3 regions of the Serratia sp. TSO36 genome follow, and region 3 is predicted to be linked to each of the others. Evidence: predicted binding sites of a transcription regulator. Region 3 holds the regulator's gene; each other region holds the start of a gene.

Region 1 (2,270 bases), on a different contig from region 3:
AGACGGCAACAAGCTGGATCTGTACGGCAAAGTTGACGGTCTGCACTACTTCTCCGACGACGAAGGCAATGACGGCGATCAGACCTATGTTCGTTTCGGCTTCAAAGGTGAAACCCAGATTACTGACCAACTGACCGGTTACGGCCAGTGGGAATACAACGTTCAGTCCAACCACGCCGAATCTCAGGGCACCGAAGGCACCAAAACCCGTCTGGGCTTCGCCGGTCTGAAATTCGCTGACTACGGCTCCTTCGACTACGGCCGTAACTACGGCGTACTGTACGACGTGGAAGGCTGGACCGATATGCTGCCAGAGTTCGGTGGCGATACCTACACCTACTCCGACAACTTCATGACCGGCCGTACCAACGGCGTTGCGACCTATCGTAACAACAACTTCTTCGGTCTGGTTGACGGTCTGAACTTCGCCGTTCAGTACCAGGGCAAGAACGAAAACGATGGCCGCGCGCTGAAGAAACAAAACGGCGACGGTTGGGGCCTGTCTTCAACGTATGACATCGGCGAAGGCGTAAGCTTCGGTGCTGCATACGCGTCCTCTGACCGCACAGATGCCCAGACCCGTCAGTCTACCGCTGGCGGCGACAAGGCTGACGCTTGGACCGTAGGCGCGAAATACGACGCCAACAACGTCTACCTGGCAGCGATGTACGCAGAAACCCGCAACATGACTCCGTATGGCGATTTCGATAGCGGCATTGCGAACAAAACTCAGAACTTTGAAGTGACCGCACAGTACCAATTCGACTTCGGTCTGCGTCCAGAAGTGTCTTACCTGCAGTCTAAAGGCAAAAACCTGGCTGGCCGTACCGCACACAATGCAAGCTTCGGCGGCGGCGATGCCGATCTGGTTAAATATGTTTCTGTTGGTACCACTTACTACTTCAACAAAAACATGTCCACCTACGTTGATTACAAAATCAACCTGCTGGATGAGAACGAGTTCACCAAAGCAACCGGCACTGCTACCGACGATATCGTAGCCGTTGGTCTGGTGTACCAGTTCTAAGTTGTCTCGCTTAACGGCGGTTTATCGTCGGCTAAGTTAAAAAACAGGGCTTCGGCCCTGTTTTTATTTTTGTCTTCCGGTAACGTTTTATCCTGCAGATTTCCCCTTCCCCATCATTTTTTCTGTCGAATCCTTCCCGTTCACAAGATCGCGGTGTTTTTATCGCAAACGGTTGGCAAAGCCGATAACTGGCGCTACCCTGATGCTTCTGTCTGCTTAACTCCGAGATTTGGAAGCACCTGACATGTTTGAAAAAATCACCGCCGCACCCGCCGACCCGATCCTGGGCCTGACCGACATTTTCCGCGCCGACGCCCGCCCGAATAAAATCAATTTAGGGATTGGCGTTTATAAAGACGAAACCGGCAAAACGCCGGTGCTGACCAGCGTAAAAAAAGCTGAACAGTATCTGCTGGAAAACGAGACCACCAAAAACTATCTCGGCATTGAAGGCATCCCGGCGTTCGCCAGCTGCACGCAAGAGCTGCTGTTCGGCAAAGAGAGCCCGATCGTTACCGCGCGGCGCGCGCGTACCGCACAGACGCCCGGCGGCACCGGCGGCCTGCGCGTGGCGGCAGACTTTATCGCCAACCAGACCAGCGCCAAGCGCATCTGGATCAGCAACCCAAGCTGGCCAAACCACAAGAACGTCTTTAGCGCCGTAGGCCTGGAAGTGCTGGAGTACGCCTACTACGACGCCGCCAACCACGCGTTGGACTTTGACGGCCTGCTGAACAGCCTGAAACAGGCACAGGCCGGTGATGTGGTGCTGTTCCACGGCTGCTGCCATAACCCGACCGGTATCGATCCAACGGCGGAACAGTGGGCACAGCTGGCTGAGCTTTCCGTCGCCAATGGCTGGCTGCCGCTGTTCGATTTCGCCTACCAGGGCTTCGCCAACGGTCTGGAAGAAGATGCGCAGGGCCTGCGTATTTTCGCCGCCAAACATCAAGAGCTGATCGTTGCCAGCTCCTACTCGAAAAACTTCGGCCTGTACAATGAGCGCGTCGGCGCTTGCACCCTTGTGGCTGCCGATGCCGAAACCGCCGATCGCGCCTTCAGCCAGGTGAAAGCGGCCATTCGCGCCAACTACTCCAACCCGCCGTCACACGGCGCGGCGGTTGTCGCCACCATTCTGGGCAACGATGCGCTACGCGCGATGTGGGAGCAGGAGCTGACCGACATGCGCCAGCGTATTCACCGCATGCGTCAGCTGTTCGTGAACACCCTGCAGGAGAAAGGC
Region 2 (2,270 bases), on a different contig from region 3:
ATACGCACGCCGGAGGCGGCGATGGTGCCGAACATCACGATGGTCGCGCCGCCCAGTACCGGCTCAGGGATGTGCTGCACGAAGCCGGCCACCGCCGGGAACAGCCCCAGCGCGATCAGCATCAGCGCCACCACGAAGCCGACGTAGCGGCTGGCGACGCCGGTCAGTTGGATCACGCCGTTGTTCTGGCCGAAGCAGGAGTTGGGGAAGGTGTTGAACACCGCCGACAGCATCGAGTTCAGGCCGTTGGCCAGCACGCCGCCCTTCAGGCGCTTCATGTACAGCGGCCCGCTGACTGGCTGTTCGGAGACGTCGGAGGTGGCGGTGATGTCACCGATGGTTTCCAGCGAGGTGACCATAAAAATCAGCATCAGCGGCAGCAGCAGGTTCCAGTCGAAGCCCAGGCCGTAATAGAGCGGCGTGGGGATGGTGATTGCCGCCGTGGGGGCCGCCGGTGCGTCGGCGGGCAGCATGTCCATCGCCCAGGCCAACAGATAGCCGACTGCCATGGCGATCACCAGCGAAGCCACGCGCAGGTAAGGGTTGCGCTGGCGGTTCAGCAGGATGATTACCGCCAGCACCGCGCCGGCCAGCAGCAGGTTTTTCGGCGAGCCGAAGCTATGATCGTTCATCGCGGCGTAGCCGCCGCCGATCGAGGTCAGGCCGACCTGAATCAGCGACAGGCCGATGATCATCACCACGATGCCGGAAACCAGCGGGGTGATGATGCGGCGCGCCAGATGCAGCACGCGCGACAGCAGAATTTCGGTGCAGGAGGCGACCATCAGGGTGCCGAACAGCGCGGCCATCATGGTCGGCACGTCGGCGCCGCCGTTTTTCAGCGCCAGGCCGCCCATGATCAGTGGCGAAACGAAGTTGAAGCTGGTGCCCTGAATCGACAGCAGCCCGGAACCCACCGGCCCCCAGGTTTTGATTTGCAGAATGGAAGCCAGACCAGAGGCGAACAGCGACATGCTGATGATGTGCTGGGTATCCTGTGCCGGCAGGCCCAGCGCCTGGCAGATCAGCAGGGCCGGGGTGATCACCGCGACGAACATCGCCAGCAGATGCTGGCCGGCGGCAAACAGCGTTTGCGGCAGCGGCGGGCGATCTTCCAGGCGATAAATCAGTTCACTGGCGCGGGGTTCTGAGGCGGCTTGGCGCGCGGCATCAAGCTCGGAGGATGACATGCTCATGGTGTGGCGTTTCCAGATACGGCAAAGCAGGCATTTTAATGCTCCGCCCCACAAAAGCAAACGGTTGCGCGTAAATATTATGTTGCCGACTTTCCTGTTTATGTCGCATTTTCATTCATTTTTTCTTGTCATCTCAGCGTTTTTTACTTCTAATCCTGCACTCATCAAGTTTAAAAACTAAGTGGTTTTCTATAACTTATTATTTTTATTTGGATCTTTTCCCTTACATGGAGTACCTGGATGTTTCATCTTGATACTTATGGCACGTTAGTCGCGGCGACGTTGGTTTTGCTCCTCGGGGGCAAGTGCGTCAGAACCATTCCCCTGCTGCGAAAATATACCATTCCCGCTCCCGTCGCCGGCGGTTTGCTGGTGGCCCTCCTGCTGTTAGCCCTGAAAAAGCTCGTCAACTGGGAAATCAGTTTTGACATGTCGCTGAAGGATCCGCTGATGCTGGCCTTCTTCGCCACCATCGGCCTGAACGCCAACCTGGCGCGTTTGCGCGCCGGCGGCAAGGTGCTGGTGGTGTTCCTGTTCGTGGTGCTGGGGCTGCTTATCGTGCAGAACGCCATCGGCATCGGCATGGCGAAAATGCTGGGGTTGGATCCGCTGATGGGCCTGATCGCCGGGTCGATCACCCTGTCGGGCGGCCACGGCACCGGGGCGGCCTGGAGCAAGCTATTCATCGAGCGCTACGGCTTCGAGAACGCCACGGAAGTCGCCATGGCCTGCGCCACCTTCGGCCTGGTGCTGGGCGGCCTGATCGGCGGCCCGGTGGCGCGCTATCTGGTCAAGCACTCCTCCACGCCGGAAGGCACCCCGGATGACAGCGTGCAGCCGAGCGGCTTCGAGAAGCCGGAAAGCGGCCGTCTGATCACCTCGCTGGTGATGATCGAAACCATCGCCATGATCGCCATCTGTCTGAGCCTGGGGCAGCTGATTGCCGGCCTGCTGGGCGGCACGGTGTTTGAACTGCCGAACTTCGTTTGCGTGCTGTTCGTCGGGGTGATCCTCAGCAACACGCTGGCCTTCACCGGTTTCTATACCGTGTTCGAGCGGGCGGTGTCGGTGCTG
Region 3 (2,270 bases):
GGCGGCGTCTTCAACAACGCCGCGCAGGTGTGGAACCACACCTTCTACTGGCACTGCCTGTCCCCACAGGGCGGCGGTGAACCGCAGGGCGAACTGGCGGCGGCGATCGTCAAATCCTTCGGCTCTTTCGCTGCGTTCAAAGAGCAGTTTACCGATGCCGCAGTGAAAAACTTCGGTGCCGGTTGGACCTGGCTGGTGAAAAAACCGGACGGCGCGCTGGCGATCGTCAACACCTCCAACGCGGCCACCCCGCTGACCGGTGAAGACAAACCGCTGCTGACCGTTGACGTGTGGGAACACGCGTATTACATCGATTACCGCAATGCGCGTCCAAAATACCTGGAAAACTTCTGGGCGTTGGTCAACTGGACCTTCGCAGCGGAAAACCTGGCGTAAGCGCAGGTTCTGAGGTGATGAGGCGCAGCCAGGCTGCGCCTTTTTTATAACCGGGGGTAAATCAGTTCAACGCGGCAACGAAGCTGAAAGCGATAATGACCGCCAACGCGCAGACGGTGGTGAACAGCGACATCTTCAATTCGGTATCCATGACAACTCCTTTAAAATGGGCTTTCCTAAGGATAAAAGGCGTACAATTAGTACGTCAAATCATTTTCCCACAGTTCGCCGATAAAATCTTGTTATCATTTCCCGGTTTATAATCTCGATTACCTCTTCCACTTTTGTTCAATATGCGACAAAATTCGCAGTTCACAACTGCGTACCGGCATCCATGCCCCTCCTGATTAAGCGCTGAAGACTTCAACACACTAAAAACTCAGTTTTCGCTTCTCTGGAGAAGGATCTACGTAGGCAAACGATTAACATCACACTTACATGCTGTAAACATGTGAGTTCAGGAGTCATTCCTTACATGGCAACGATTAAAGATGTGGCCAAACGCGCGGGCGTTTCCACCACCACCGTTTCGCACGTCATCAATAAGACTCGTTTCGTCGCCGAAGAGACCAAAGCGGCCGTGTGGGCCGCCATCAAAGAGCTGCACTACTCGCCGAGCGCCGTGGCGCGCAGCCTGAAAGTCAATCACACCAAGTCGATCGGCCTGCTGGCCACCTCGAGCGAAGCGCCCTACTTTGCCGAAGTGATCGAGGCGGTGGAAAACAGCTGCTACAGCAAAGGCTACACCCTGATCCTGTGCAACTCGCACAACAATCTGGACAAGCAGCGCGCCTACCTGGCGATGCTGGCGCAAAAGCGCGTCGACGGCCTGTTGGTCATGTGCTCCGAGTACCCGGATCAGCTGCTGGGCATGCTGGAAGATTACCGCAACATCCCGATGGTGGTGATGGACTGGGGCGCCGCGCGCGGCGACTTCACCGACACCATCATCGATAACGCGTTCGAAGGCGGCTATCTGGCCGGCCGTTACCTGATCGAGCGCGGCCACCGCGATATCGGCGCCATTCCGGGCCAGCTGTCGCGCAACACTGGCGGCGGCCGTCATCAGGGCTTTATGAAGGCGCTGCAGGAAGCGCATATCGACATTCGCGAAGAGTGGATCGTCCAGGGTGACTTCGAACCGGAGTCCGGCTACAAGGCGATGCACCAAATCCTGTCGCAAAAACAGCGGCCGACCGCGGTATTCTGCGGCGGCGATATCATGGCGATGGGCGCCATCTGCGCGGCCGACGAGCTGGGGCTGCGGGTGCCACAGGATATTTCCGTGATCGGCTACGACAACGTGCGCAACGCCCGCTACTTCACCCCGGCGCTGACCACCATTCACCAGCCGAAAGAGCGTCTGGGCGAAATGGCCTTCACCATGCTGCTGGATCGCATTATCAGCAAACGCGAAGAGTCGCAGGTGATCGAAGTGCATCCGAAGCTGATCGAACGCCGCTCGGTCGCCGACGGCCCATTCATCGACTACCGCCGCTAATCCCCCGCGCCGGAAGCCTGCGCGGCTTCCGGTTCCACCTCGCTCAGCCACTCCTGATTCAGCGTCTCCCCATCGCCCAGATACGCCAGCAGCCAGCTCATCGCCGGTGACGGTTTATCCTGCTGCCAGGTCAGGCAGCAAGGGCTGGCGGGAAACGGCTGCTGCAGCTGCAACGCCGTCAGCTCACCGCGCTGCACCCGCGGCAGCGCCCGATGCGCCGGCATCATGCCGACGCACAGCCCGGCGCACAAACAGTCGAGCGCCGAAGTCCAATCCGGCACCACCAGCCGCCGCTGGTTATCCAGCGTCCAGGTGACGCGCTTGGGCAGATTGCGCGAGGTGTCCTCCAGGCAAAGCGAAGGGTACGGCCGCA

What was found. The regulator PurR, encoded in region 3, represses purine synthesis genes. The targets are predictions, from matches to a motif close to CANGCAAACGTTTGCNTG.
Region 1: ACK3CV_RS09170 (amino acid aminotransferase) is a predicted target of PurR. The motif match lies at 1,189-1,206, and genes of this name have one in related genera.
Region 2: ACK3CV_RS24665 (nucleobase:cation symporter-2 family protein) is a predicted target of PurR. The motif match lies at 1,250-1,267, and genes of this name have one in related genera.

What each region holds. Positions count from the first base shown of each region.
Region 1 is NZ_JBJZOU010000011.1:98,011-100,280, reverse strand. Features, by position in the region: gene ompC (porin OmpC) at 1-1,027, shown strand, start outside; gene ACK3CV_RS09170 (amino acid aminotransferase) at 1,272-2,270, shown strand, end outside.
Region 2 is NZ_JBJZOU010000029.1:94,299-96,568, reverse strand. Features, by position in the region: gene ACK3CV_RS24665 (nucleobase:cation symporter-2 family protein) at 1-1,196, opposite strand, end outside; gene gltS (sodium/glutamate symporter) at 1,437-2,270, shown strand, end outside.
Region 3 is NZ_JBJZOU010000012.1:465,134-467,403, reverse strand. Features, by position in the region: gene sodB (superoxide dismutase [Fe]) at 1-396, shown strand, start outside; gene cydH (cytochrome bd-I oxidase subunit CydH) at 458-547, opposite strand; gene purR (HTH-type transcriptional repressor PurR) at 872-1,897, shown strand; gene punR (DNA-binding transcriptional activator PunR) at 1,894-2,270, opposite strand, start outside.